4 regions of the Actinomadura sp. B10D3 genome follow, and region 3 is predicted to be linked to each of the others. Evidence: riboswitches for the same ligand, from Rfam matches in the RefSeq annotation. Region 3 holds a riboswitch; each other region holds the start of a gene.
What was found. Region 3 has a riboswitch for cyclic di-AMP ahead of ABGB11_RS06620 (CHAP domain-containing protein). Riboswitches for the same ligand answer to the same signal wherever they lie in the genome.
Positions count from the first base shown of each region.

Region 1: another riboswitch for cyclic di-AMP. It lies ahead of ABGB11_RS01775 (C40 family peptidase); the one in region 3 lies ahead of ABGB11_RS06620 (CHAP domain-containing protein).
Region 2: another riboswitch for cyclic di-AMP. It lies ahead of ABGB11_RS37965 (hypothetical protein); the one in region 3 lies ahead of ABGB11_RS06620 (CHAP domain-containing protein).
Region 4: another riboswitch for cyclic di-AMP. It lies ahead of ABGB11_RS31555 (CHAP domain-containing protein); the one in region 3 lies ahead of ABGB11_RS06620 (CHAP domain-containing protein).

Region 1 is NZ_JBDPLY010000001.1:418,858-425,958, forward strand. It holds gene ABGB11_RS01750 (NlpC/P60 family protein) at 1-315, shown strand, start outside; gene ABGB11_RS01755 (MarR family transcriptional regulator) at 322-846, opposite strand; gene ABGB11_RS01760 (amidohydrolase family protein) at 907-2,187, shown strand; gene ABGB11_RS01765 (Mut7-C RNAse domain-containing protein) at 2,229-2,978, shown strand; gene ABGB11_RS01770 ((deoxy)nucleoside triphosphate pyrophosphohydrolase) at 2,997-3,386, shown strand; gene ABGB11_RS01775 (C40 family peptidase) at 3,469-4,488, opposite strand; cyclic di-AMP (ydaO/yuaA leader) riboswitch at 4,496-4,631, opposite strand; gene typA (translational GTPase TypA) at 4,821-6,674, shown strand; gene ABGB11_RS01785 (FHA domain-containing protein) at 6,874-7,101, opposite strand, start outside.
Region 2 is NZ_JBDPLY010000039.1:15,687-22,787, forward strand. It holds partial or broken gene ABGB11_RS37945 (NAD(P)-dependent oxidoreductase) at 1-143, shown strand, start outside; gene ABGB11_RS37950 (alpha/beta hydrolase) at 130-1,065, opposite strand; gene ABGB11_RS37955 (helix-turn-helix domain-containing protein) at 1,122-1,790, opposite strand; gene ABGB11_RS37960 (hypothetical protein) at 2,025-2,894, opposite strand; cyclic di-AMP (ydaO/yuaA leader) riboswitch at 3,367-3,509, shown strand; gene ABGB11_RS37965 (hypothetical protein) at 3,519-4,187, shown strand; gene ABGB11_RS37970 (DUF6596 domain-containing protein) at 4,261-5,469, opposite strand; gene ABGB11_RS37975 (YciI family protein) at 5,469-5,807, opposite strand; gene ABGB11_RS37980 (VOC family protein) at 5,819-6,217, opposite strand; gene ABGB11_RS37985 (YchJ family metal-binding protein) at 6,328-6,708, shown strand; gene ABGB11_RS37990 (hypothetical protein) at 6,821-7,101, shown strand, end outside.
Region 3 is NZ_JBDPLY010000003.1:103,335-110,435, forward strand. It holds gene ABGB11_RS06605 (Ig-like domain-containing protein) at 1-1,112, shown strand, start outside; gene ABGB11_RS06610 (M48 family metallopeptidase) at 1,141-2,553, opposite strand; gene ABGB11_RS06615 (hypothetical protein) at 2,550-3,824, opposite strand; gene ABGB11_RS06620 (CHAP domain-containing protein) at 3,864-4,676, opposite strand; cyclic di-AMP (ydaO/yuaA leader) riboswitch at 4,687-4,839, opposite strand; cyclic di-AMP (ydaO/yuaA leader) riboswitch at 4,999-5,195, opposite strand; gene ABGB11_RS06625 (NlpC/P60 family protein) at 5,695-6,738, opposite strand; gene ABGB11_RS06630 (NYN domain-containing protein) at 6,910-7,101, opposite strand, start outside.
Region 4 is NZ_JBDPLY010000027.1:1,986-9,086, forward strand. It holds gene ABGB11_RS31545 (hypothetical protein) at 166-897, shown strand; gene ABGB11_RS31550 (SpoIIE family protein phosphatase) at 1,078-2,940, shown strand; cyclic di-AMP (ydaO/yuaA leader) riboswitch at 3,397-3,553, shown strand; gene ABGB11_RS31555 (CHAP domain-containing protein) at 3,565-4,323, shown strand; gene ABGB11_RS31560 (CDP-glycerol glycerophosphotransferase family protein) at 4,490-7,101, shown strand, end outside.

The DNA.
Region 1 (7,101 bases), on a different contig from region 3:
CAGGTCGGGCTGAGCATCCCGCGCACGACGTTCCAGCAGTGGCCGTTCGGCGTGAAGGTCGGCAAGGGCAAGGAGCAGCCCGGCGACCTGGTGTTCTTCAACTCAGGTCCGGGCACGTCGGCGAACAACCCCGGCCACGTCGGCATGGTCATCGGGAACGGCAAGATGATCGTGGCGAGCTGCTCGACGTGCGTGCCGGCGATCGGCGTGAAGTCCTACAAGCGGTCGGACTGGGTCGGGGTGACCCGCCCGCTGGCGCGGCCCGACTTCAAGAAGAAGGTCTCCGAGCTGGCCGTGCGGCAGCCCGGCGGCTGACCGGGCTCACCGGAACCGGCGCTTGCCGACGACCAGCAGGATCTCGCGCAGCGCGTCGGCGGCGTCCCGGACGTCCTGCGGCGGCACCCCGGCCATGGCCTCCTCGTGCGCCGCGCCGGACGCCGCGAGGGCCTGCTCGGTGACGCGCAGCCCCTCGTCCGTCAGCTGGACGAAGCGGCTGCGGGCGTCGCCGGCGTTGGCCTCGCGCTCCACGAGACCGGCCTTCTGGAGCCGCTGCAGGACGTTGCTCGTCCCGCCCGAGGTGAGGAACGCCGACCGGGTGAGCTCGCTCGGCCGCAGCCGGTACGGTTCGCCCTCCCGCCGCAGCACGGTCAGCACCTCGAACTCGGCGTAGGTGAGCCCGAGCTCCGCCAGCGGTTCGCGCAGCGCCTGCTGCAGCAGCGTGGCGATGCGGCCCGCGCGCTTGCCGAGCTCCAGCATCGCGATGAGCGGCTCGGACAACCCGTCCCGCCGCCACGTCTCGGCCACGGCGTCGATGTCATCCCGGCGCGCACCCTCGGATACGAACACACACCAAGACTACAGACAGGCTAATTGCTTTCGAAAAAGCTAAGCAATAAGCTTTCAATCATGACGCCACTCCTGATCGCGAACGGCCTCGTCATCGACACCGCACCCGCCCCCACGGTCCTCGGCACCGCCGACGTGCTCGTCGAGGACGGCCGCATCGCCGCGGTCGGCCCCGGACTGGCCGCCCCCGCCGGCGCCGAGGTGATCGACGCCACCGGCCGCATCGTCATGCCGGGCTTCGTCGACACGCACCGCCACACCTGGCAGGCGGCGCTCCGCGCGATCCTCCCCGACAGCTCGCTCCCCGCCTACCTGGACCGCATCCTCGGCGAGCTGGCGCCCCGCTACCGCCCGGACGACGTCTTCGCCGGGACGCTCGCCGGCGCGCTCGAATGCCTGGACTCCGGCATCACGACGCTGGTCGACTGGTCGCACATCCAGCTCGGCCCCGCCCACACGGACGCGAGCATCGCGGCACTGCGCGCGTCCGGCATCAGGGCGGTGTTCGGGTACTGCTACGGCGGCGACGGCGACCTCGACGCCGAGACCCGCCGTGTCCACCAGGAGTACTCCGGCGGCCCGATCACGATGGCGCTGGCCGCGCTGGGCCCGGAGATCGCGGGCGAGGAGCGCGCGCTCGTCGAATGGCGGACGGCCCGCGACCTCGGCCTGCCGATCACCGTGCACATGGGCGGCCACAGCACCCGGACCGCCGCCCGCGGCCTGGCGTTCCTCGAAGACAACGGACTGATCGACCACCCCACGACCTACGTCCACGCCAACTTCTACACGGATGACGACTTCAAACGCATCGCCGGATACAACGGGACGGTGTCCGTCTCTCCCGCGATCGAGGCCGCCCTGGACATCGGCCATGCCCCCACGGGACGAGCCCGGACCGCCGGCGTCCCGACGGGCCTCAGCGCGGACACGGTCACCTCGGGCCCCGGCGACATGTTCAGCCTGATGCGGACCGCCTACGTCCTGGAGCGCGGACGCCCGGACGGCGCCGGCCTGGGCTTCACCACCGCCGACGCCCTGCGGACGGCGACCATCGAGGGAGCCGACGTCGCAGGGCTGGCCGACGTCACAGGATCACTGACACCGGGCAAGCAGGCCGACGTCCTCATCCTCCGCACCGACACGCCCGGCATGGCGGCGGCCCACGACCCCGTCGCCGCCGTCGTCCTCTCGGCGGACACCCGCAGCGTCGACACCGTCCTCGTCGGCGGCCGCGTCGTCAAGCGCGGGGGAGCGCTGGTCGACCAGGACGTCCCGTCCCTCCTGACCTCCCTCGCGGACTCGGCCGAGCGCCTGACACGAGGAACGCCTCGCGGATAATGCGGCGGGAAATACCAACGGCACGTGGCATGCTGAGCGGCGTGGACCCCGAAATCACGATTCGCCTCGCCGACGAGCTGCTGATGTTCCTGCCCGCCGCCCGGCGGGAGGCCGTGCGCCGGGTCGCCCATGACGGGACGTCGACGCTGGGCCACGTCGTCGAGTCGCTCGGCGTCCCGCTGCCCGAGGCCGGCCCGATGACGGTCGACGGCGAGCCCGCCGACCCCGCCGCGCGGCCCCCCGCCGGCGCCGAGGTGACCGTCGCCGCGGTGCCCCGGCCCCAGCCCGTCCCGCTGGAACCGGGCCAGACCGCGCCCCGCTTCCTCCTGGACGTCCATCTGGGCACCCTCGCCCGCCGCATGCGCCTGCTCGGCCTCGACACCGACTACCACAACGACATGGACGACCCGGCGCTGGTCGTCCAGGCCAACGAGGAGCGCCGCGTCCTGCTCACGCAGGACCGCGGCCTGCTCCGCCGCCGCGCCCTGTGGTTCGGCGCCTACGTCCGCGGCTCCCGCCCCGACGACCAGCTCCGCGACCTCCTCGACCGCTTCGCCCCCGTCCTGTCCCCCTGGTCCCGCTGCACCGCCTGCAACGGCGTCCTCGTCCCGGTCGACAAGCAGGAGGTCGAGCGCCTCCTGGAGGACGGGACGCGCCGCAGCTACGACGTCTACGGCCGCTGCGCGGACTGCGGGCAGGTGTACTGGCGCGGGGCGCACGGCGACCACCTGGAGGAGATCGTCCGGGAGTCCACACGGCTGGTCGGCGGGGCCGCCGTCAGCGAGAGCTAGCGAGAGGAGCTGGTCGCGATCGACCTCGTGGTCGTCGGCGCCGCGATCATTTCGGACGGGCGCCTGCTGAGCGCGCAGCGGGCCGAGCCCCCGCACATGGCGGGCGGCTGGGAGTTGCCGGGAGGGAAGGTCGACCCGGGCGAGTCCGATGAGGACGCCCTGGTCCGCGAATGCCATGAGGAGCTCGCCGTCAAGGTGGGCTTGGGCCGCCGCATCGGCGGCGACTGGCGCCTGAGCGAACGCAGCGTCCTGCGCGTCTGGACCGCCAGGATCATCGAGGGCGAACCCCGCCCCCTGGAGCACCTGGCCCTCCGCTGGCTGACCCCGCCGGAGCTCTACGACGTCCCCTGGCTCCCAGGCGACCGCCCGGTAATAGAGGTCCTGGCCACCCAAGGCCTAAGACCCTGACAGTCAGAGGGAAAGGCAGATAAATACAGGGACCTCCTACCGCGCCGCAGGAGGTCCCTGTAGGTCTTGAGGTTCCTGTAGGTCAGGAGATGCGGTTGGCGCCCGCGTAGTCGGAGCGGTCCGACATGTTGGAGATCTTCACCACATCGCCGGTCTGCGGGGCGTGCAGGTACTTGCCGCCGCCGAGGTAGATGCCCATGTGGTGGAGGTTGCTGCCGAAGTACACGAGGTCGCCGGAGCGCAGGGAGCCGCGCGAGACCTTGGTGCCGAGGGCGAACAGGTCGCCGGTGTAGTGGGGGAGCCCGGGCTTGCCGACCTGGGTGTAGGCCCAGACGACGAGGCCGGAGCAGTCGAAGCTGTTGGGGCCGGCGGCGGCCCACACGTACGGGCTGCCGAGCTTGGTGAGGGCCTTGCGGGCCATCTTGGCGGGGAGTCCGGAGCCCTTCACGGTGGCGGTGAGGCCGCTGCGGGGGTCGCGGACGTGGGTGGTGGTCAGCTTGTCGAGGCGCTTCATCACCTCGGCGACCTTGGTCTTGGCCGCCGCGCGGGCCTTCTTGGCGTCCTCCCAGGCCTTCTTGACCTGCGCGGTCCTGGCCTCGGCGGTGCGCTGGGCCGCCTCGGCCTGGTCGATCTGCTTCTTCAGGGCGAGGACGGCGGCGGCCTGGTTCTGCGCGAGGTAGGCGCGGTCGGAGAGGCCTTCCGCGGAGCCGCCGGCGCCGAAGATGACGTCGGGGCCGCCGGCCATGTAGTTCGCGGCGGCCAGCCGCCCGAGCTGCTGCCGGGCGGGCTCGGCGAGGGCGCGCAGCCGCTGCGCCTCCCGGGCGGCGGCCTGCTCGGCCTTGCGGGCCTTGCCGAAGTCGACGCGGGTCTTGTTGTACTTCTCGGTGAGGATCTCGGCCTCTTCGTTCAGCGCGTCGAGGCTCTTGCGCAGGCCCTTCTCCGTCGTCGGCGTCGGGCTCGGTGCGCTCGGCGCGGCGGCGAGCCGGAGGGGCTGCGCGGCGTGGGCGGTGACGGGCGCGGTGGCGCCGAGACCGATCAGGAGCAGGGTGGCGGCGGTGGCGGCGGGCGTGATGCGCCGCCGCCTTCGGGGATCCGGTGCCAAGCCGGTGTTCTCCTCTCCACGTACGCCTACCGGGTTAGCTGACGGGTTCGGGCCAGGAGTCGCCCTACGACGCGTGCGTCGATTCACCCCAGGGACCTGGGTCCCCGGTTCTCCCGTGACGGGAGATTCGGCGTCCCGGCCGCAGTCCCGAGGGGTGGGACTCCCGACGACCGGATCTCGGGCAGATTACAAAGGATGAGCAAAGTTGGCCAATCGGGGCTCGTGGTGCGGGTGGTGTGAACGGCTCGTGGTGGGTGGTACGCAGGGCCAAGTAGAATGGGTTCGCCGCGTGTCGGCGGCCACTCCCGAAATCTCACGCAAGGCGAACCCGCATGCCCATCTCCACGCGCGACGACCTCCGGAACGTCGCGATCGTCGCCCACGTCGACCATGGCAAGACGACGCTGGTCGACGCCATGCTCTGGCAGTCCGGGGCCTTCCGCGAGAACCAGGACGTCGACGACCGTGTCATGGACTCCAACGACCTGGAGCGCGAGAAGGGGATCACCATCCTCGCGAAGAACACGGCGGTGAAGCACAACGGGCTGACGATCAACATCATCGACACCCCCGGCCACGCCGACTTCGGCGGCGAGGTCGAGCGCGGGCTGTCGATGGTGGACGGCGTCGTCCTGCTGGTGGACGCCAGCGAGGGCCCGCTCCCGCAGACCCGGTTCGTGCTGCGCAAGGCGCTCGCCGCGCGGCTGCCGGTGATCCTGGTCGTGAACAAGACCGACCGGCCCGACGCCCGCATCGCCGAGGTCGTGGACGAGACGTACGAGCTGTTCATGGACCTCGACGCCGACGAGGACCAGATCGACTTCCCGATCGTGTACGCGTCGGGGCGCGCCGGGCGGGCGTCGCTGGAGCAGCCCGCCGACGGCGCCATGCCCGACTCGGCCGACCTGGAGCCGCTGTTCAAGGTCATCACCGAGACGATCCCGGCGCCGGCCTACGACCCGGACGCGCCGCTGCAGGCGCACGTGACCAACCTGGACGCCTCCAGCTACCTCGGCCGGATCGCGCTGTGCCGGGTGCACGCCGGCACGATCAAGAAGGGCCAGCAGGTCGCGTGGTGCCGGCACGACGGCAGCATCGAGCGGGTGAAGATCACCGAGCTGCTGATGACCGACGCGCTCGCCCGCAAGCCGGCCGAGGCGGCCGGTCCGGGCGACATCATCGCGATCGCCGGCATCCCGGAGATCATGATCGGTGACACCATCGCCGACCCGGACGACCCGCGCCCGCTGCCGCTGATCACGGTGGACGAGCCGGCGATCTCCATGACGATCGGCACCAACACCGGGCCGATGGCCGGGCGCGAGAAGGGCACCAAGGTCACCGCCCGGATGGTCAAGGACCGGCTGGACCGCGAGCTCGTCGGCAACGTGTCGATCCGGGTGCTGCCGACCGAGCGTCCGGACGCGTGGGAGGTGCAGGGCCGCGGGGAGCTCGCCCTCGCGATCCTCGTCGAGAACATGCGCCGCGAGGGCTACGAGCTGACCGTCGGCAAGCCGCAGGTCGTGGCGAAGACCATCGACGGGAAGAAGCACGAGCCGGTCGAGCGGCTCACCATCGACATCCCCGAGGAGCACCTCGGCGCCGTCACGCAGCTGATGGCGGTCCGCAAGGGCCGCATGGAGCACATGACGAACCACGGCACCGGCTGGGTCCGGATGGAGTTCCTCGTCCCGGCCCGCGGCCTGATCGGGTTCCGCACCGAGTTCATGACCGAGACGCGCGGCACCGGCATGGCGCACCACGTGTTCGAGGACTACGAGCCGTGGTTCGGCGAGCTGCGCACCCGCCCGTCCGGGTCGCTGGTCGCCGACCGGGCCGGAGCCGCGACCGCGTACGCGATCACGAACCTCCAGGAGCGCGGCGCGTTCTTCGTGGGGCCGACCACCGAGGTGTACGAGGGCATGATCGTCGGGGAGAATTCCCGCTCCGACGACATGGACGTCAACATCACCAAGGAGAAGAAGCTCACGAACATGCGGTCGTCCACCGGTGACGAGCTGGAGCGCCTGACCCCGCCGCGGAACCTGTCGCTGGAGGAGGCGCTGGAGTTCTGCCGCGAGGACGAGTGCGTGGAGGTCACTCCGTCGGCGGTCCGGCTGCGCAAGGTCGTGCTGGACGCCAAGGAGCGCGAGCGCACCCGCGCCCGCACCAAGCGGGCCGGCTGACCCGCAGAGAGAGACCAGGCGTTACGGCGGACCGACGTTCCGGCTGACCGCGGCGGACCGAGCTTTCCGGCCGACCGAACGCCGAAGGGGCGGGGGCCGTCTGGTACCGGACGGCCCCCGTTCGCGTTCCCAGGGAGCGCGGAACGGCGGCGGCCCCGGGGATCGGATCATCCCCGGGGCCGCCGCCGTTCGTGGCCCGTCAGTTGAGCTGGACGGTCCCGGTGACGTCGGCGGCCAGGCGGAGCTGGTCGCCGTCGCGGAGCGGGGCCTCCACGCCGCGGGGGAGGCGCTCGCCGTTGACGAACGTCCCGTTGGTGGAGCCCTCGTCCCGGACCCAGGCCGTCCCGGACGGGTCGAGCCACACCGTCGAGTGGCGCCGCGACACGTTGTCGTACTGCGTGAACGTGGCCGCCACCGGCGACTGGCC
Region 2 (7,101 bases), on a different contig from region 3:
CGGAGCTGCTGCCGCTCGACAACGTCCTGCTGCTGCCGCACATCGCCAGCGCGACCGACGAGACGCGCGAGGCGATGGGCGACCTCGTCTTCCGGAACCTCCGGCGGTTCCCGTCGGACGGAACCCTGATCACACCCGTGTGAGGAAGCCGGCAACGTGCGCCTGCCACCGGCGCGCGGACTCCAGGATCGCGGTCATCTCGTGGGAGCCGTGCACGTGGCCGTCCCACTGGACGACCTCCGCCGGAACGCCCGCCTCGGTGAGGCGCCGCCCGTAGGCCGCGCCGTCGTCGCGCAGGATGTCGAACTCCGCCGTCATGATCAGCGCCGGCGGCAGCCCGGACAGGTCCCCGGCCAGCAGCGGGGAGGCGTACGGGTCCGTCCTGTCCTCGGGGTCGCAGTATCGCTCGATGTCGGCGGCGAGGTCGTCGCGGGTCAGCAGCGCCGCCTCGGCGGGCTCGTTCACCGACGGCTGCTTCAGGGTGAGGTCGAGCGCGGGAATCTCCAGGACCTGCGCGACCAGTGCCGGTCCGCCCTGGTCACGGGCCATGAGCGCCGTCGCGGCGGCCAGGTTCGCGCCCGAGGAGTCCCCGCCGATGGACAGGCGGGCGGCGTCCACGCCCAGCCGCCCGGCGTTGGCGGCCACCCACCGGAGGGCGTCCCGGCAGTCGTGGACGGGCACGGGAAAGCGGTGCTCAGGGGCCAGCCGGTGCGCGACGGAGACCACCGCGCATTGGGCGTCGGCCGCGAGACGGGCGCACACGGCGTCCCGGTGGTGGAGTTCACCGAGCCACCAGCCGCCTCCGTGGACGTAGACGTGGCCGGGCAGCACGCCGGCGAGGTCCGGCCGGTAAACGCGGACGGTGATGGTGCCGCCCTCGACGGGGACCTCGTGGTCGGCGCAGGTGACCGGCGGCATGGGCAGCGCCACCGCCTTGACCCGCTGGTCCATGCCGCGGTGGATGAACGCGCGCCGTTCGGCGACCGGCGTCGACGCGCCGGGCATGTGGGCGCGGGCCTGCGCGACCCGGTCGAGCATCGGGACGAGCTCGGGAAGGACGGGCATCGCGCACCTCACTCGTTACAGTGACTGTAATCTTCGCCCCACTGTACCCGGAAGGATCACGGGTCGAGGGGGCCGGCCGCGAAGTCGTCCAGCCCGTGCGCGAGGAGGGCGAACGCCTGCTCGGCGACCCGGACCACCTCGGGCCCGTACTCGTCCGGCGAACGGCCGGACAGCGCGCCGCGGCGGAACGCGTCGATCGCGGCGCGGTGCACGGACACCAGGGCGTCCGCGACGATCCGCGGCCGCAGGTCGCCGGGGGCACAGCGCCGGTCGGCGGCGATGACGGCGGCGAGCCGGTCGGCGTACCGGGCCAGGACGGCCTGCTCGCGGGCACGGAGCGTCTCGCTGTCCGCGACGAGCGCCGCCAGCGTCCGGTGCCGTGCCCGGGCGGCCGGGTCGGTGGGCATCACGGCGTACCGGGCCAGCAGGTGGTCGCGGACCGCGGCGAGGACCGAGCGGTCTCCCCGGTCTTGGACGGCCGCCACCAGCGCCGCCTCGAACCGGGTGTCGTGGCCGTAGACCAGGTCTTCCTTGGTCGCGAAGTGGTTGAAGACCGTCTTCTCGGTCACGCCCGCGGCGCGCGCGACCTCCGAGACGGGGACGGCGTGGAAGCCGTGCTCCGCGAACAGTTCCATCGCCGCGGCGGCGATCCGCTCCCTGGTCCGGCGCTTGCGTGCCGCCCGCGCCCCCTCCTCGGCCACGTCCGCCACCTCTCGGGTCTTCACTACAGGCACTGTAACCAGCCGCCACAGACCGGCGCCGCGCGGAGGAGCAAGGCTGCGGCGGCGCGGGCATCACGTCCGCGGCGGGACCGTCCGCGCCGAGGGCGACCTGGACTTCCGTGGGACGCTCGCCGTGGACGGGCAGGCCTCACCGAGCGCTACTGCGTCGTCCTGGAGACGCTGTCGTCCTCGCCGGAGCTCTCGGTCACCTCGGGGACGGCGCCGCGCTGAGCCGTGTCACAGAGGCGGGGCCCAGCCGGGAGCCACCCGGCGCAGGCTGCCGAGATTGCCGCTGAGGACGTCGGTGTGGGGGATCACGAAGTCGCCGTTGGGGTGCCATCCGGTGAACTGCACGCCCATCACCCGGCCCGGCAGGAAGGGGGCCGCGGGCCCGCTGTGCAGCGGGGCCTGCGGCAGGTTGTTCCGGTCGTAGTGCGGCGAGTAGCGGACCTCGGCGCCCCAGCCGGGCCTGGCCTCGTCCGTCCCGAAGACGACCCAGTGGTCGGTGAGGACCTGGGCGCCCAGGTCGGGCACGGCCCCGGTGTGGCAGTCGATCGCGGGCAGCGCGAACCGGTCGGGATCGTGTGGGGAATACCACATGAGCAGCGGGTTCGCCGCGAGCGCCTCCCGGTTGTCGAAACAGCACAGCGCCACGGCGTAGCCCGGGTACATGGCCGCGTAGAAGTCGAACAGCGGGCGGTTGGCCGGGATCCGCTTGGGCGGCGGGACCTGCTCCAGGGCGTCGGGGATCAGCGTCGGATCGGTGGCGAGCACGACGGTGTAGACGTCGTGGTCGAAGACCTGGACCGGCGGCGGCCCGGCCGGCTGCGGAGCCGCCCCGTAGGCGCCCCCCGGCGCCCGCGGGACGGGGCGGAGCGTGTCCACCATGTCCCGCAGGATGCGGGGGCACCCGCTCGTGTCGATGAAGTTCGCCTGCGTCATGCCCGCGGCGGGCAGATGCAGCAGCATCGCGTTCGGTCCGGGGGCGAGGTTCTGCGCGGTGTTCTGGTAGCCGAGGACGTGCACCCGCCCGTGCTCGCCATGGTTCCGCAGCCCGTGGTACAGGATCGTGCCGGTGAATCTGGCCGGCGCCGCCGCAACGCACATGCCGTCACCCTCCCACGAATCCATCCGCACCCGTGCAGGGCCGCCTCAGGGCCTCCGGATCGCCCACCGGCGGGGCGCTGAGGCCCAGTTCTAGCCCGCTGACCTGCGGCTGAGTGATTTGATGCGGTTTGCCTTTCTTTGGGGTTGCCTGTAGCTTCTCGCTCATCAAGGCGCCCGCCAGGCGCTTTCGACCAGCGTGTCCCTTGTGGCACGCGGGCCTCACCGGCACCGCCGGGAGGCCGGCGGCGCGATCCACGCGTCGCCTCGCGTCAGCCCGATGCGTCGCACGGGTCCCCCGACCCGTCCTCGCGCCGACCATGCGCACGCCGGAACGTGCAGGCGCCGAGAGCACGCCGGGACGAGACGCCCCATCGCGGCCCCGCCCCCGGGGCCGCCTCACCACACATCACATGCCGCTCTTTCGCACACGGGACGACAGGGTCCCGTGGACGGGCCCGAGCGCCCAAGGATCGCAGCGGCAACGCCGAGTCCGCCAACGCGCGGAGCCGGGGACCCAACCACGCACTGGGGTGAATCGACCTGCCCAGCAGGCCGTAGGGCGACTTCCACGCCCGAATCCGTCAGCTAACCCGGTAGGCGGCTTGGAAGCCAAGGAGCCCCCCTGTGACAGGCAAGCACAGCAAGTCCCGTGGCCCCCTGGGCCTGACCCCCCGCGCCGCCGGCGCCCTCGCCGGTCTCGCCGTCTTCGGCGGCGTGGCCGCGACGACGGCGCACGCGGCGGTGTCGCCCGCTTCGGGCGGCGACGACAAGGCGTCGGCCGTCACGGCCCACGTCGTGAAGGAGCCCACCGGGAAGAAGGCGGAGGCGAAGAAGGCCCCCGCGAAGAAGGCCGCCGCCGACTCCGCCGGCGGCGAGAAGATCGACGCCCGCTCGAAGGTGATCGCGCGGGCCAGGACGTGGCAGCCGCACTCCGACGACCGCGTCCCCTACAGCCAGGTCAGGACCCACGAGGGCTACCGGGCCGACTGCTCCGGCTTCGTCTCGATGGCGCTGGGGCTGCCCAAGCCGGGCCAGAACACCGTCGGCCTGACGTCGTCGAAGTTCACCAAGCGCATCAATATGTCCGAGCTCAAGAAGGGCGACCTCGTCATGGACGCGGAGGGGACGAACACCACCCGCCACGTCGTCATCTTCGAGAAGTGGGCGAACAGCAAGCACACGGCCTACTGGGCGTACGAGCAGCGCGGCCGGTACGGCACGGACTACCGGACGCGCGACTACGGCCTGGACGCGGGCAGCGAGTACAAGGCCTACCGTCCGACGAACCTCTGAAAGAACGCGAAACCACCCGGCCGGGCACCTCCCCCGGCCGGGTCTTCGCGTATGGGCGCGCCTGAACTTCGCGTCACGTCCAGGTGAGGCGTTCGCTGAGGAGCGCCTGTTGCGCGGGATTGGCGGTGAGCGCGAGGGCGCGGCGGTCGGCCGCGTGCGCTTCTCTCCGGCGGCCGAGGTCGCGCAGCAACTCGGCGCGGGTGGCGTGGTAGAGGTGGTGGCCGTCGAGGGCCTTCGCGAGCGGGGCGAGTTCGTCCAGCGCCGCCGCCGGGCCCTGGACGTACCGGACGGCGATGGCGCGGTGGAGGCGGACGACCGGCGTTCCCGTCATGTGAAGGAGCATGTCGTAGAGGACGAGGATCTGGTCCCAGTCGGTGTCGTCCCAGGTGGGAGCCTCGGCATGGCACGCGACGATCGCCGCCTGGACCTGGTACGGGCCGGGAGCGCGCATCGCGGCGGCGCGCTCGATCAGCCGTCCGGCCTCCTTGACCGCGTCGTGGTCCCACGTCGCGCGGTCCTGGTCGCGCAGGAGGACGAGGCGGCCGTCGTCGTCGAAGCGGGCGGCGGTGCGCGCCTGGTGGAGCCGGATGAGCGCGAGCAGGCCGAGGACCTCGGGCCGGCGCGGCATCAGCCAGGCGAGCTGCTCGGCGAGCCACCGCGCCTCGTCCGCCAGGTCGCGGGCGTGGCCGCGGTCGCCGCGGCTCGTCAGGTACCCCTCGTTGAACAGCAGGTACACCACGGCCAGCACCTGGCCGACCCGCTCGTCCAGCTCGTCCTGGGCCGGGATCCGGTACGGGATCCCCGCGTCGGTGATCTTGCGTTTGGCGCGGGTGATGCGCTGCCCGACGGTCGCCTCCGGGACGAGGAACGCGGCGGCGATCTGCCCGGCCGTCAGCCCGCACACCGTCCGCAGCGTCAGCGCGACCTGGGCCGCGACGGGCAGCGCCGGATGGCAGCAGGTGAAGATCAGCTTGAGCCGGTCGTCCGGCTCGCCCGGCACCGGCCACTGGAGCCGGGCCAGCTTGTCGCGGTAGGCGGCCTGGCGGCGCAGCAGGTCGATGCCGCGGCGGCGGGCCGTGGTGAGCAGCCAGGCGTCCGGATGCTCGGGGACGCCCTCCTCCGGCCAGCGCCGCAGCGCGGTCTCGACGGCGTCCTGCATGACGTCCTCCGCCGCGGCGAAGTCGCCGAGGACCCGGACCAGGCAGGCGGTGAGCCGGCCCGCGTGCTCGCGCAGCACGCGGGCCAGCTCGGCGTGCGCGGGCTCGGCGTGCGCCGGGTCCATCAGGTCAGCGGGCGGATCTCGATCAGCGGGCACGCGGGCCACGTGCGGGCGATGGCCAGCGCCTCGTCCAGATCGGCGACCTCCACCTCGGCGTATCCGCTGACGACCTCCTTGCCCTCGACGAACGGGCCGTCGGTGAGGACCGCCTCTCCCCCGTCCAGGAGCATGGTGGTCGCGGTGTGCGCGGGCTGGAGGTGCCCGTGGTGGGTGATCTTGTCGGAGTGCCGCGCGAACCATTCCGCGACCTGCTCGTAGGACGCCTGGCGCTCACCGTCGGTCATGCCGGCCAGTTCCTTGGCGAACTTCTCGGTCTCGACGAACATCAGCACGTACTTCATCGGTCTCCCCCTCAGGCGGCGGGCAGCGGAGCGTACAGGTCGACGCCGTTGCCGTCCGGGTCGAGGACGGTGGCGTACCGCATCCCCCAGAAGGCGTCCCACGGCTCCTTCGCACCGGTGTACCCGGCCGCGGTCAGCTCGGCGTACGCGGCGTCCACGTCCGCCGGGCTCGCCGCCTGGAAGGCGAGGAACGTCCGGGGCCCGCCGGACGGCGGCGTCCATCCGTCGACCGTGGGGCCGCGGAACTTCTCGGTGTCGAGCATCAGGTGCAGCCCTCCGGGCAGGTCGCAGTCCGCGTGGTCGGGGTAGGACGCGTCCACGGTGAGCTCCAGCCCGAGACGGCGGTAGAAGGCGACGGCGGCGTCCATGTCGGACACCACGATGTCGATCGTGTTCATCGTCAGATCCATGGCGTGCTCCTTTCAAGGGGTGTCACCCCCTAGACGATCGGGAGACACCCGGATCCGACATGCCTGGGAGAATCCCTCACAGCGGTCTCGGGCGCGGGCAGAATTCGGATGTGGCCAAGAGATGTTTCTGCGGTATCGGCGCACGGTACCGGGACTGCTGCGGACGGTTGCACCGGGGCGAGGCGTCCGCCGGAACCGCCGCCGAATTGATGCGGTCGCGGTTCAGCGCGTTCGCGGTCCAGGACGAGGCCTACCTGCTGAGCACCTGGCATCCGGCCACCCGCCCGGAGCGGATCGGGTTCGACGACGGGACGCGCTGGACGCGGCTGGAGATCGTCCGGGTAGAGGCGGGCGGACCGGACGACGACAGGGGCGTCGTCGAATTCCGCGCCCATTACCTGGCGGGCTCCGAGCCGGGAGAACTGCACGAGGTCAGCAGATTCGTCCGCCATGACGGCTTCTGGACCTACGTCAGGGGAAAAGTGATCTGACAATCCCCCGCGCGGGCAGGCCGGTTCGGTCGCGCGGGGGAGGAACGGCCTCCCCACCACTGCGAACGTTGTGGAAAGCGGACGACGGACGTCCGCGGAAAAGGGGATCCACATGTCGCGGAAAAGGCGTGTACTGATCGCCGGAGTCGCCCTGCTCGGGGCCGTGGGAGCGGTCGGGACCGGCAGTGCGATGGCGCAGGACAACGACGCGAGGACGCCCAAGGAAGCCCACGTGACGGGCGACGCGTGGGTGACGTTCCCGGGCGACAAGGAGTACCCGTACCGGCGCTTCGTCGTGGACGCGCACGGCGGGCCGTGGAAGTTCGTCGACGGGAAGATGGTCATGGGAGCCGCCCGCGGAACGATCAAGTTCGACCATTTCTCGCCGGACGA
Region 3 (7,101 bases):
ACAGTCCCATCGCCGTCGAGGCTGAGCGCGGCACGATCCGGAACGTGACGGTGACGGCGAAGGGCCGCCCGGTCGAGGGCGACCTGAACGCGGAGCGGACGCGGTGGCGGTCCCGCTGGACGCTCGAACCGGGGACGGCGTACACCGTCGACGCGACCGCGCTCGGCAGGGACGGGCGGACGCGCACCGTCCGCAGCGCCTTCTCCACGGCCAGGGTGAAGAAGACGAACCGCGTCACGCTGGAGGCGCCGTACAACAAGGAGACCGTCGGCGTCGGGATGCCGATCATCATGCATTTCGACCGGAAGGTGAAGGACCGGGCCGCGGTGGAGCGGGGCCTGGAGGTCACGGCCGACAAGACCGTCGAGGGCGCCTGGCACTGGTTCGGCGACCAGGAGGTCGTGTTCCGGCCCAAGACGTACTGGCCGGCGCACACGAAGGTGTCGTTCCGGGCGCACATCAGCGGCGTCCGCACCGGCGGGGACGTCTACGGCGGAAAGAACCACGCCCTCGACTTCAAGATCGGCGACTCGCACATTTCCACGGCGGGCGAGGACAGCCACAAGATGGTGGTGATGGTCAACGGCAAGAAGGCCCGCACCATTCCGACCAGCATGGGACGCGGCGGCGTCCGCAAATACACCACCACCAACGGGATCCACCTCACCATGGACAAGGAGGACCCCACGATCATGTCGTCGGACTGGGAGGGCTGCGGGCCGGGCTGCCCCGGGTACTACAGCCTCACCGTCTACAAGGCCGTGCGGATCTCCGACAGCGGCGAGTACGTCCACAGCGCGCCGTGGTCGGTGGGCTCCCAGGGGCACACCAACGTGAGCCACGGCTGCATCAACATCAGCCCGTCCCACGCGAAGTGGTTCTACCGGCTGGCCCAGCGGGGCGACCCGGTGAAGGTGACGGGCAGCAGCCGCCAGCTGGAGCCGGAGAACGGCTGGGGCTACTGGCAGCTCAAGTGGAAGGACTGGGTGAAGGGCAGCGCGCTGAAGCGGTCGGTGACGACGGCTCCGCACAAGGACGCGGCGACGCTGTCCGCGCAGCAGCAGGGTGCGGGCGCCCAGGCTCCGGAGAAGCAGCGGGCCGAGGGCGACTGACGCGGCGTCCCGTCAACGCCGTGTCTCCCTAACGCAGGGGCGGCGGGACCTGGACGCGGTGGATGCGCGACCAGTCCCGCGCCATGGCGATCCGGTCGGGGCCGGAGGGGTGCGTGAGCCAGAGCAGGTACTCCAGGCCGTCCGGGCTCAGATCGGAGATGTTGCGCACGGACAGCTCGTGCTGCATCGACACGAACGTCGACGGATCGCGGGTGAGGTCCAGGGCGTGCACGTCGGCCCGCGCCTCGATGTGGCGGCTCACGAGGTTCTGGACGGGGGCGGCGAGGTGCGTCCCCACCGTCACGAGGGCGAGGAGCAGTGCGATGGACCTCGGGTCCGCCGCCCCGCCGGGGGAGCCGGACGCGTCTCCCGGACCGGCGGCCCCGGCCTCGCCGCCGGGATCGAGTCCGGCGCGCCGCAGGAGGCGCGGAGAGGTCATCAGGAGGTACAGGACGCACAGCGCCCCGGCGATGCCCAGCGCGCCCACCAGCGTGCCGTGCAGGACGTCGTCGCGCTTGGCGTGGCCCAGCTCGTGCCCGACGATCGACTCGATCCGCGCGGGCGGCGACTTCAGCAGCGTGTCGTACAGGACGATGCGCCGGGTGGAGCCGAACCCGGACACGTAGGCGTTCAGGGACGTGGTCCGGCGGGAGGCGTCCGCGACGAGGACGTCCTTCACGGGCACGCCGTCCCGCTCGGCCATGGCCAGCAGCTCGGTGCGCAGTTGCCCCTGCGGCAGCGAGTGGAACTTGTTGAACACCGGCTCGACGGCGACCGGGTAGATGAACGACACCAGGACCACGAGGAGGAACCCGCCCGCGGCGGCGCCCGTCCACCAGTAGCGCGGGAAGCGGCGGATCAGCGCGTACAGCAGCAGCAGGGCGACCGTGTAGATGATCCAGGTGAGGCCGAGGGACTTCAGCTGGTCCGCCAGCCACGCGAGCCAGCTCTGCGTGGACAGCCCGTAGCGGCGCAGCACCGACTCCCGCCAGACGTCGAAGGGCAGCCCGGCGACGCGCAGCAGGGTGGCGACCGCGGCGGCGGCGATGATGATGCGCATCGGCCGCCGGCCGGTGCGGGAGGTGGCCCATCCGATGAACCGGGCGCCCAGCGGGGTGAGGCCGAGGACGAGGATCACCGCGAGGCCGGTGACCAGCCCGGCGTAGGCGGGCGGGTTGACGGCCGAGTCGAACGCCTTCGAGCGGGCGATCTCGGCGGAGGTGAAGTCCAGCGCCGGGTCGGCCCCGACGTGCCCGCCGGGGACCTCTCCCGGCAGCGGGTTCCAGGGCGTCGTCAGCGCGAGGACGGCGGCGACCGCCGCGAACAGGACGCCGCCGGCGACGGCCGCGGCGATCCGGGGCCGGCGGGAGCCGTCCGGTACGCCGGTGCCGGCGGCCCGGCTCTCGCGCGCGGCGCCCTCGCCGGTCTCCGTATCGCTCACGTGAGCTCCTTCTTCACGTAGTCGCGCCACATGCCGGTGAAGCGCTCCCGGGTGAGGCCGAGCACGTCCCGCAGCGCGGCGGCCTCCGGGGCGCGCCCGGCGGCCCGGTAGAGCCGCACGAGCGTCGCCTCACCGTACCGGCCGGCGACCATCCGGCAGGCGAGCCAGGCCTCCTGGTAGGCCTGGGAGAGGCGCGGGGACCCGCTGGAGAAGGCGGCGGCCCCGGGCAGGGCGGCGGGCACCCGCCCGGCGGCGACCTCGCGGCGCAACTCGCCGGCCGCCGCGCGGACGCCGATCTTGACCTGCCGGTAGCCGACGTAGTCCGCGAAGCCCTCGATGAGCCACAGCGGCGTGCTGCGGTCGCGGGCGCCGCCGGTGGCGACGTGGGTCAGCTCGTGCGTCAGGACGACCGTGCGGCCGAGGTCGTTGAGCCTGCCGAAGGTGGCGGGGGAGACGACGATGCGGTCCTCGCCGCGGCCCCCGGACGAGGGCGCCGGGGCGACGGTGGCGAGGGCCGCGATCTGGCCGAGGCTCTGCCCGGGGCCGGCGAGCGCGGAGGCCAGGCCCGGGTCGGCGGGGACGAGCGCGACCACCCGCCGTGCCCAGCCCATGCCGACCACGCCGGTGACGTCCGGCACGGCGGCGTCCAGCCGGGCCGCGATGCCGCGCAGGCCGGCGGCGTCTCCGATGACGAGGGCGGCCCGGCCCCGGGCGACGGCCAGCGGGCCCGCGTCCCAGATGTCGGCGTCGTCGGTCAGCCCGCGGGACGTCCCGTCGCCGGCGATCGTCCACGTCCCCCCGCGCGGGGCCAGCGCGAGGTAGCGGGTGCGGGCCACCTCGCCGCGGTCGAAGCCGCGCAGCCGGTAGCGCACCTCGACGCGGACGACGGCGTGCTCCTCGTCCACGGCCTGCGTGCCGACGACGCGCTCCCGCCATCCCGCCAGCGGAAGCGCCCGGAGGTTGTCGTACATCCGCGACTGGGCGGCCTGGAACTCGGCGGGCGCGTCGCCGACGGTGGCGAGGAAGGCCATGCGGTCGCCGTCGCGCACGGCCCGGGCGCGGTTGGCGAGGACGGCGGCGGCCGCGTCCGGGTCGATCGCGGCGGCCGCGCCGGAGGCCCCGGCACCGGACGGATCGGCGCGCCTCGTCTCGCCGGTGGGCGGGACGAGCAGCCCGGCGCCCCCGGCGAGCATCACGGCGGCCCCGCTCGCGCCCAGGGCGAGGGCCCTGCGGCGCGTCACGGGCCTGGTCCGCACGGCACGCTCCTCCACGCGGGCGATCCTATGCAGCCGGTGGTCAGGGCCGTGCCATCAGGACCGGTAGGCGGGGTAGCCGTAGCCGACGACGTCGTCGGCCGACCGCTTCTTGACCTGTACGGCGTTGCCGGTGTTGCCCTCGACCGCCTCGATGGTCCGGTCGTCGATCTTCTTGATCACCATGCCGACGTGCCGGATGTCGGTGACGTCCTTGCCGCCGTCCCAGGCGTAGAAGACGATCGCGCCGGGACGGGGTTCGGTGCCCCAGCGGCCCTGCTGCCGGAACCAGCGGGCGTGCGCGACCGTCCAGGCGTCGCTGCCGATCTGGTCGCGGAAGCCGATCTGCTCGCCCACCCAGGAGACGAACATGTCGCACCAGTTCGCGTCGCCGTAGGCGGAGAGGGAGCCGCCGTCGCGCGCGAGCGTCTCCTTCGCGCGCGCCGTGCGCATGTACCACTTCTGGAACTTGGTCTCGCCGCCGCCGTCCTCCTCGACGCCCACCTGGGAGCGTGCGAGCTCGATGGCTTCGGCGGCGGTCGGCCGCGACCTGCCGGAGGACTTCCCGGGCGCCTTCGCGGCCGGCTTCCGCGGCGCGCCCTTCCCCGGGTCGTTCCTCGCGGCCTTCCGGGCCCCGTCCTTGGACGAGTCCTTCGACGAGCCGCCGGAGGGCTTCTTGCCGGGGGCGTGCGCCGCGGTGGACGCGGCGGGGGCGGATCCGAACGGCAGGACCGACGCCTGCGCGGTGGCGGCGGCGGTGCCGAGCACGGCGGCGCCGACGATGAGGCCGCCGGTCGTCCGCCAGGTGAGGGGCAGGGGGCTCGCCTTGCGATGCCTGCCCGGGGTCTTCTTGCGGTGTGCACCTGGCACGCGGGGGTTCTCCTCGACTTCCATGCCGCCTACCGGGTTAGCTGACGGGTTCGGGCGTGGAAGCCGCCCTACGGCCCGCGGGCAGGCCGATTCACCCCGATGAGGACGTGATGGGTCCCCGGTTCCGCACCGGCCGCGCATGGGGGCACGGCGGTCAGCGGATTCGGCGGTGACGCGCCCGGGGGCGGGCGCGCCGGTTCGGATGGGGGGCTGCGGGCGCGGTCCGCGCGCGTGGGCGCGGGTGCCCGCGGAGAGCAGGGGGAAATGGGGCGTGGCCGCACGACGGGCGGCCACGCCCAGGTAACGCTGCGGAACTCACTCCTTCGCTTCTTCCAGACGCCTACCGGGTTAGCTGACGGGTTCGGGCGTGGAAGTGGCCCTACGGCGGGCTCCACCGGAACGGGGCCGGAGGAGACTCGCCGATTCACCCCGGGTGCCGGACGTCGTCCGGGACGGTTCCCGGACCCTGCCGGCGTGGGTCCCCGGTTCCGCACTGGGCGGACTCGGCGCTGCCGCTGCGATCCTGGGGGCGTGATGGGGCCCGGCGCGGGACCTGTCTCCCGCGTGCGAACGCGCGGCGCCTGTGTTGTGCGTCGGACGGCGGCCCGTCGCCGGGGGCCGTCCGGGGCCGCCCGTGGACACCCGCCGTGGCAGCGCTCTCAGCGCCATGCACGCTGCGGGCGTGCGCACGGGGGAACGGGAACGGCCGGGTCTCGCGTGGAGACCGCCGCGGCACTCTCGGGTGCCGCCGGACGACGCGTGGAGCGCGCCGTCCTCGGGGGGAGCGACGCGTGGCTCGCGCCGCCGTCACGCGGCGGCTGGATGCGCCGCGTGGGACGGGAGCGCCTGGTGAGCGCCCCGGGGCCACGGCGCCTGGAGGGCGCCGTGAGTGGTGACAAGGTACCAAAGCCCCAACAGAAGGCAAACCCCCCCAAAATCAACAACGGACCAGGTCAAGCCCGGTCCGTTGTCGGTGGAGGCTCCGGATCGCCGCCGTGGCGGGCCCGGAGGGCGCGGGTCAGGGGCGCCCGGCGCCGTAGTAGTTGCTCAGGTAGTAGCCCGAGGTGATGCTCACGACCTCGACGTTCTTGCCGGTGCGCGGAGCGTGGATCATCTTGCCGCCGCCCACGTACAGCCCGACGTGGCCGAGGCTGCTGAAGAACACCAGGTCGCCCGGCTGGAGGTTGCTCTTGGCGACCCGCTTGGTGGCCGCGTACTGGGAGTTGGTCGTGCGGGTGATGCTGACGCCCGCGGCCCCCCACGCCTTCATGGTCAGGCCGGAGCAGTCGTAGGAGTTCGGCCCCTCGGCCCCGTAGGAGTAGGGCTTGCCGAGCTGGGCGTAGGCGAAGTTGAGCGCCGTGCGGGCCGAGCCGCTGGCGGGACCGGTGTAGGTGCCGCCGATGCCGCCACCGCCGCCCGAGGAGCTTCCGCCGCCGAGCCGCCGCAGCAGCGCCTTCTGCTTCGCGACCTCCCGGTCGAGCTTCTTCTTCTGCTCCCGCAGCTCCTTGGTCTTCGCCTTCACGTCGTCATAGGCCGTCTTGGCCTGCGACTCCTCGCGGCGCAGCCGCTGGGCGGTGGCGAGGAACTGGGTGAGCTGGGAGCTGCGCTCCTGCGACAGGTGCGAGAAGACGGCCGCCTGGTCGAGAATGGCCTGCGGGTCGTTGCTGCCGACGAAGCCGGTCACGTCCGCGGAGTCGCCGTTCTTGTACGCGGCGGCGGCCATCTTGGCGATCGCCGAGCGCTGCTCCTCGAAGGCGGCCTGCTCCTGCCTGCTCGCCTTGCTCGCGCTCTCGTACTTCTTCTTGGCGATCTTCAGCTTCTCGTTGAGCTGGTTGAACTCCTCGACCTTGTGGTCCATCTGCTCGGCGAGCTTGTCGAGCTTCTTCTGGACCTGCGCCCGGGTCGGCTTCGGTTCCGCGTGCGCCACCACCGGGGCGAAGGTCAGGGAGGCCGTCACGGTGAGGCAGGCGACGGCCGCCAGGCGGCGGGAGGCGCCGCGGATCGCCGGGCCGCCCCTCCGGTCACGCCCGCGCGCTGGTACCCCGATGAGATCATTGGCCACGGTCGGTCTCGCCCCTCTCGTCGACGACGTCAGCGGACGACATTAGCGACGGGCAACAGCCGTCACAACCGATTCGTCACTCTTTGATTGACATCTGCGAAGACTGTCCACTTTTCGTGACGTCATGATCACTTAGTGCGAGGTTTCCCTTATGAGAGGCTTATGGGGACCTTATGACCGGCCCAGCCTGCGCAGCAGCAGCGAGGACGGGCACGGCCGCGCCTCCGCGCGCCGCGCCGCGTCGGCCACCTCCCGGTCGGACGACACCACGACCACCGAGCGGCCGGGCGGCTCCGCCCGCACCAGCTCCCCGATCAGCTCGTCCGCCGTCTGCCCCGGGCGGCTGAACAGCACCCGGACGCC
Region 4 (7,101 bases), on a different contig from region 3:
GGCCGGGATCTCTGATAGGCAGGCCGGATGGTGGCTTTGCGGGCGGTGCTGGCCGGGGTGGTGTGCCTCGGGCTCGTGTGCGGGTGCGGGGACGGTGGAGGGGCTCGGCCGGTGAGCAGTCCTGAGCCGGCGAGGTCGAAGGAGCGGCCCTCGAAGGCGCCTATCGTGCGGGTGCCGGCTGGTGTCAGGGCGGCGTACATGGTGTTCGACCGGCGGGCCGGGCGGGTCGTGCTGGAGCGGCGGGGTGCGCAGACGTACCGGTCGGCGTCGGTGGTGAAGATCCTCATCGCGCTCGACTACCTGGGGCGGCATCGGATGTCGGCGGCGGATCGGGCGTTGCTCGTGCCGATGCTGCGGTCCAGTGATGACGCGGCGGCCACGGAGTTCTGGCGGCGGGGCGGGCAGGCGGAGATCATAGAGAGGATGGTGCGGAAGGTCGGGTTGGCCGACACCGCGCCGCCGCCCGCGGAGAAGCCCGGGTTCTGGGGGTATACGGCGATCAGTGCGCGGGACGTCGTGACGATGTACCGGTACCTGCTGGAGGAGGCGCCGGCGGCGCATCGGGAGTTCGTGCTGGAGCAGTTGCGGCAGGCGACGGCGTGCGGGACGGACGGGTTCGACCAGACGTTCGGGATTCCGCGGGCGCTGGAGCGGCCGTGGGCGGTCAAGCAGGGGTGGTCCGGGTTCGGGGAGGAGCCGGCGGAGCCGTGCCGGGGCGGGACGCGGCCGGCGGCGTGGCGGCCCGATCTCGGGCTCGGGCGGCCCGTGCTGCATACGACCGGCCTGGCGGGGGACAAGGTGGTGGTGGTGTTGACGCTGCATCCGGCGGGCTCGTCGTTCCGCACGGCGGCGGCGCGGATCACGACGCTGACGAGGCAGGTCCACCGGGCGGCCTGACGGTTGCGTTCGCGGATGGTCAGCGGGCGGAGCCGAAGGGAAAACCCGGGCAAAGATCTGGATTGTTTACGCGGATTTGGGCGATTAGTCCTTCGCTGGCGTATGTAGCTTTTTTCTCCCAGGGCAAGTGATGCCGAACGGGGGGCAGGGTTGGCGGAAGCGGATGGCACCCAGCCCGGGGTGCACGTTGCGGACCTGGAAGACCTGCGGGGCGCCGCGCACGACCGCGCGGTGCTGGCGGAGGCGCGGGTCGTGCTGGCGCGGCGCCTGGGCGTCCCGCCGGGGGAGGCCCTGCAGCACCTGATCTGGCTCGCCCGGGACCTGGACATCGAGCTCTCCGAGGCGGCGGCCCTGCTGGTCAAGGACGGCGGGGGCGGCCCGGTGGGCGCGGTGCCGGCCGGGCGGCGGCCGCCGCGGGCCGAGGGCGGCACGGCGGAGCGCCAGGCCCTGCTGTCGCGCGCCGAGGACGTCCTGCGCCGGGTGACGGCCGAGGACACCGCGGGGGACGCCGAGATCCTCGCGGCGGTGCCGGACGACCCGGTGGCCAGGGCGGTGCTCGACGGGGCGCTGGATCCGGCCGCTCATCTGGTGCCGGTGCGGGGGCCGGACGGCAACGTGGTGGACTTCCTGTACGCCGCTCTGAGCAGCGTGGCCCGGGACATGTTCGGCCGCGGCCCGGAGGAGCTGACCGGGCGGCGGCTCCTGCAGACGGATCCGGGGGCGGCGCTCGGCGGCCTCTTCGACGAGTACGTCGACGTGCTGGAGTCCGGGCAGAGCTTGGAACGTTCCTCTTTCCTGCACACCACGGCGCAGCGCGGCCTGTCGCGGTCGTCCCGGATGAGCGTGCGGTGCGTGCACGTGCCGACGGGCGTCTGCGTGACCTGGCGGTTCCACTTCGCCGAGGACCGGGTCGTGCGGCGGCTGGAGCGGGTCGAGCGGCTCGCCCTGATCGGGTTCGGCGAGTGGGACCTGGCCACCGGTGAGGCGGACTGGACGCCGCAGATGCTGGCCAACTACGGGCTCGCCCCCGACGAGGTGCCGCCGATGCCGCACGACCTGCCGAAGGTGGTGGCGGACGACGACCTCCCGCTGGTCGAGGAGGCCGTGCAGACGATGTTCTCGCGGCGCGAGCCGGTGGAGGCCGAGCATCGCGTGATCGGCAAGGACGGGACGCCACGGCACCTGTGGGTGTTCGCCGAGCCGGTGCTCGGGGAGTCGGGGCTGCCGATCTCGATCAATATCGTCTCGCAGGACATCACCCGGCGGCGCGGCGTGGAGCGGGCGCTGGCCGAGACGCGGCGGCAGATGCTGCGGCAGCAGGCGCGGACGGCGCAGGAGCGGCGGGTGGCGGTGACGCTGCGCCGCGCGATCCTGCCCGACGAGGACGAGGTGGAGCAGCTCCCCGGCCTGGTCACCGGGCTGCGCAGCCTGGCCGCGGAGAGCACCGCGCGGATCGGCGGGGACTGGTTCGCGACCCGCACGCAGCAGGACGGGCGGGCGATGTTCGCGATCGGAGACGCGGCCGGGCATGGGCTGCCCGCGGCGGCGGCGATGGCGCGGACCCGGAACGGGCTGCTGGGCCTCGCCTGCACGGGGGAGCCCGCGGGACGGCTGGTGGGCTGGCTGAACGAGCTCGTCGGCAACATGGACCCGCCCGCGACCGGAACCGCGATCGTGGCCCATTTCGACTCGTCCCGGCGGGTTCTGGAGTGGACGTGCGCGGGGCATCCGCCGCCGATCCTGGTCCGGGACGGCCGGGCGACGCCCCTGGAGGTCGTCCGCGATCCGATGCTCGGCGCCATGCCCGGCTGGGAGTACACCACGATCAGGACGGCGCTCCGCGCGGGCGACCTGCTCTTCCTCTACACCGACGGGCTGGTGGAGCGCAGGGACGCGGACCTGGACGAGCGGATCGTCCGCCTCACGAAAATCCTGCGGGAATCCTCGACGCAGCCCGCCCGCGTGCTGGACGAGGTCCTGGCGCGGATGGAGCACGACCGGGCGGCGGACGACACCACGCTGTTCGCCCTGTACGTGGAGTGACCGGCGACCCGGCCGACCTGCGATGATCACCTGATGTGACTTAGGCCTCACTCGGACGGGCCCCAGGGGGTCGATGGCGGTCGGTGAGGGCCGGATGACCATGTGGCCTTAAGATCGCCCCGGGGTTTCTTTACCTTTCGCCGAGGTGCGGAAAGCCCTATCCGCAAAGGGCTGGGAGGCAGTCCGATAAAGATCGGGAACACGCGCCTCCATGACGGTGTTGGTACTCCCTTGGAAGGGCTTTGAGCAGGCAAGACGCTGCTTTGTGCCTGGTTTGCTTTTCTTGGCCAGGTTGGTACCTTCTAGGCGAATCAAGCAACGCAGCCCATGCGTTGCCGCCGGTCGTCGAGGCGGCCGAGGATCGCGGAGCGGAAACCGCACGCGATGCGCGCCACAGGACGCGCGCCCCCACATCAAGATCAGTCAGAGATACATCCGAGAAATGAGCACCGCTGCCGCGGTGCAAGGCCGAGTCCGTCCCGGTCGAGACCGACCGGACGGAGCCGGGGACCCAGGTTCCAGGGGTGAATCGGCGTGCCCCACAGGTGCGCCGTAGGGCTGCTTCCATGCCCGAATCCGTCAGCTAACCCGGTAGGCGTCATGGAAGACAAGGAGATTCCCTGCATGACCGGTCGTTTCGATCGACTTTCCCTCAACCGCTTCACGCCCGAGGACAAGGCCGTCGGCGTCGCCGTCGGTGCGGTCCTCGCCGGCGCCGTCGCGCTCGGCGTCGCCGCCCCCCTCGCGGACGGCAGCGCCGCCGCCGAGACCTCCGCGCAGGCGGCGTCCGTCAAGAAGGGCGCCGTGTCCGCCGAGTCCGGGCAGGCGAAGGGCAAGACCATGTCGGCCGCCGAGGCGCGCAGCGAGGGCTGGAAGGTCCCGCCGCGCGCGGTCAAGCCCGACGAGGTGATCAAGCTGGCGAAGAGCCAGGTCGGGATCGACGAGGGCCGGGGCGGCCAGACCAAGTTCCACAAGTGGTACGTGTCGACTCCGCACGCCAAGGCCACCGCCCAGCGTGACGGCGGCTTCTCGGTCAAGGCCTACAACGGCGCCCAGTGGTGCGACATGTTCGTGTCCTGGCTCGGCGCCCAGACCGGTGTCCAGAACATGGGCTGGGACGCCTACACCGTCAAGCACGCCACCTGGTTCAAGGACACCGGCCGGTGGGGCCACAAGCCCAAGCCCGGCGCGGTCGTCTTCTTCGACTGGGACAAGGGCTCCGGCGGCAGGATCGGCGGCATCGACCACGTCGGCCTCGTCGTGAAGGACAACGGCGACGGCACCTTCAAGACCGTCGAGGGCAACACCGGGAACGCGGTGAAGGAGAAGGTGCGCCAGAAGTCCCAGGTCGTGGGCTTCGGCTACCCCGACTACGCCGCCTGACCCCGAAACAACGACATCCTCGAAGGCGCCCGGCTTCTGCCGGGCGCCTTCGGGCGTTCCGTCGGGTAATACGACGCATTGACAGCCTTTGATCTCCCTTGGACCTCAGTGTGGCGTTCCTGGAAAGGAATCACAGGCACACGGCAGTCGGTGAAGGGGGATGCCCATGCGGGTGCGCCCGGACGTCAGTGTGGTGGTGATCGCCTACAACGACGCGGAGAGGCTCCCGCACGCGGTGGCCTCGGCGCTGGCGCAGTCGCTCGGCGCCGTCGAGACGGTCATCGTCGACGACGGGAGCACCGACGGGACGGCGCAGGCCGCCGACCGGTTCGCCGCGGCCCACCCGGGACGGGTGCGGGCCGTCCACCTGCCGACCAACTCGGGCGGCTGCGGCCGTCCCCGCAACCGCGGCGTCGAGGCGTCGGCGGGCCGGTACCTGATGTTCCTCGACAGCGACGACCTGCTGGACCGGCACGCCTGCCTCAACCTCCTCGCCGCCGCCGAGGACACCGGCGCCGACATCGTCTCCGGGCTCTGCGACCGGATCTTCCTCGACCTGCCTGCGGGGGCCAAGGGGCGCGTCCGCCCCTGGTACCCCTGGCTTTACCAGCGCAGGGCCGTCTACGAGTCGCTGGACGACAACCCGAACCTCCTCTACGACACCCTCTCGACCAACAAGGCGTACCGGCGGGGCTTTCTGGAGGAGCACGGCTTGCGGTTCGTCGAGCGCCTGCACTACGAGGACCTGCTGTTCACCGCCGAGGCCTACCTGGCGGCGGGACGGACGGCGCTCATCCCGCACCGCGTCTACCAGTGGCTCGTCCGGGAGAGCGTGCCCGCGCCGTCGATCTCCAACCGGCGCGCCGAGCTGGCCAACTTCGCCGACCGGCTGGAGATCCACCGGCGCATCGACATGCTGTTCGCGCTGCGCGGCGCCTACGACCTGCAGCGGGCCAAGCACGTCAAGTTCGTCAACCACGATCTCGTCCTCTACCTGCGCGACCTGCGCGACCGCGACCCCCGCCACCGGGCGGGCTTCCTCGACCTGGCCGCCGCCTACCTGGACGAGATGGACCCGAGGGTCTTCGAGGAGGCCAACCCGCTGCCGGCGATCGCCGCCTACCTGGTCCGGGAGGGCGACCACGCGGGGGCGCTCGCCGCCGCGGAGTACGACCCCCGCAAGCGGCCGGAGCTGCGCGCCCGGCTCGTGGAACGGGACGGGCGGGTCTTCTGGGGCGCCGGCCGGCCGCACGGCGCGCTCGGCCGCCGCGTCCTGGACGTCACCGGGTTCGGCTTCCACGTGAGTCCCCTCAAGGACCTCCGCCCGGCGAACACCCTCACGCGGCTGGAGATGCGCGGCGGCCGCGCCCTCATGGCCGGGCACGTGCTCAACCCGCTGGGCCGGATACCGCCGGACGCCGAACTGGCCGGCGCGCTGGAGTTCCGCGACCGGCGCCGCCGGGCGCCGCGGGGGCGGGTCCGCGCGGCGGTCCGGCACGAGGGCGGCCGGCTCGCGTGGCGGGCCGAGTTCGCCCCGGACCGGCGGATCCGGCCGGTCGGGATCATCGACCCGGTGTGGGACGTGCGGCTGCGCCTGCGGGCGGACGGCGAGGAGGTGGTCACCCGCGTCGGCGCAGGCCGCGGATCGCCGTCTCTCGGCGGGGTCGCGCTGCCCGTCCGGCCGCGGTTGACGCGGCTCGCCGCCGACCGGCTCCGCCCCTATGTCACCGAGGGAGGTCACCTCGCGTTCGCCCTGGAGACGGGGAACCCGTGGGCGCGGCTCGCCGGCGCGGCCGCGCGCCGCGCCGCCCGGTCCCCGGTGGGGCGGCTGTCGTGGGGCCGCGGCCGGCGGCTGGTGCGGAACGTGCGGCGGACGCTGACCTCCCGGGAGACCAAGGTCGCCGTGTTCAACCGGGTGCTGAGCCGGCTGCCCGTCAAGACGGGCCTCGCGGTCTTCGAGAGCCACCTCGGCCGGCACTACTCGGACAATCCCAAGTACATCCACCGGGAGCTGCGCAGATCCGGTCGCCCCGTGACCGCGGTGTGGTCGTACGCGTCGTCGCCCAAGGGTTTCCCGGATGACGCCCGGCTCGTCAAGCGCGGATCATGGGCGTACTTCCTGGCTCTCGCGCGGGCGCAGTTCTGGGTCGACAACCAGGGCTTCCCGGACGGGCTCCGCAAGCGCTCGGAGACCGTCTACATCCAGACCTGGCACGGGTCGGCGTTCAAGCTCATGGGCCTGGACCAGCCGCGCGTCAAGGGCGGACCCGCCGCCGAGCGGGCGCGGCTGCGGCGGATGGTGGAGCGCTACGACTGCTTCCTCGTGCGCTCCGAGCACGACGTCGCGACGCTCTGCAAGGGCCTCGGCGTCCGCTCGGAGCTGGTCCCGGCCGGCTACCCGCGCAACGATCCGCTGGTCAACGGCTTGGACGGCGATCCGGAGCTGGCCGCGGAGGTCGCCGGACTCCGCGACTCGCTCGGCCTGGACGACGGGCGCCGGGCCGTCCTGTACGCGCCGACGTTCGCCACCGGGCCGCGGGGACGCCCCGTCCGGCTGCTGGACCCGCCCGTCGATCCGGACGCGTTCGCCCGGGAGCTGGGGGAGAGCTACGTCCTGCTCGTCCGGCCGCACTACCTGTGCCGGGCCAACGTCCCGCCGGGGGCCCGCGCGGTCATGCGGGACGTCGGCGACGTGCCCGACGTCACCCCGCTCCTGCTGATCGCGGACGCGCTGATCACCGACCACTCCTCGATCATGTTCGACTTCGCGCTGCTGGA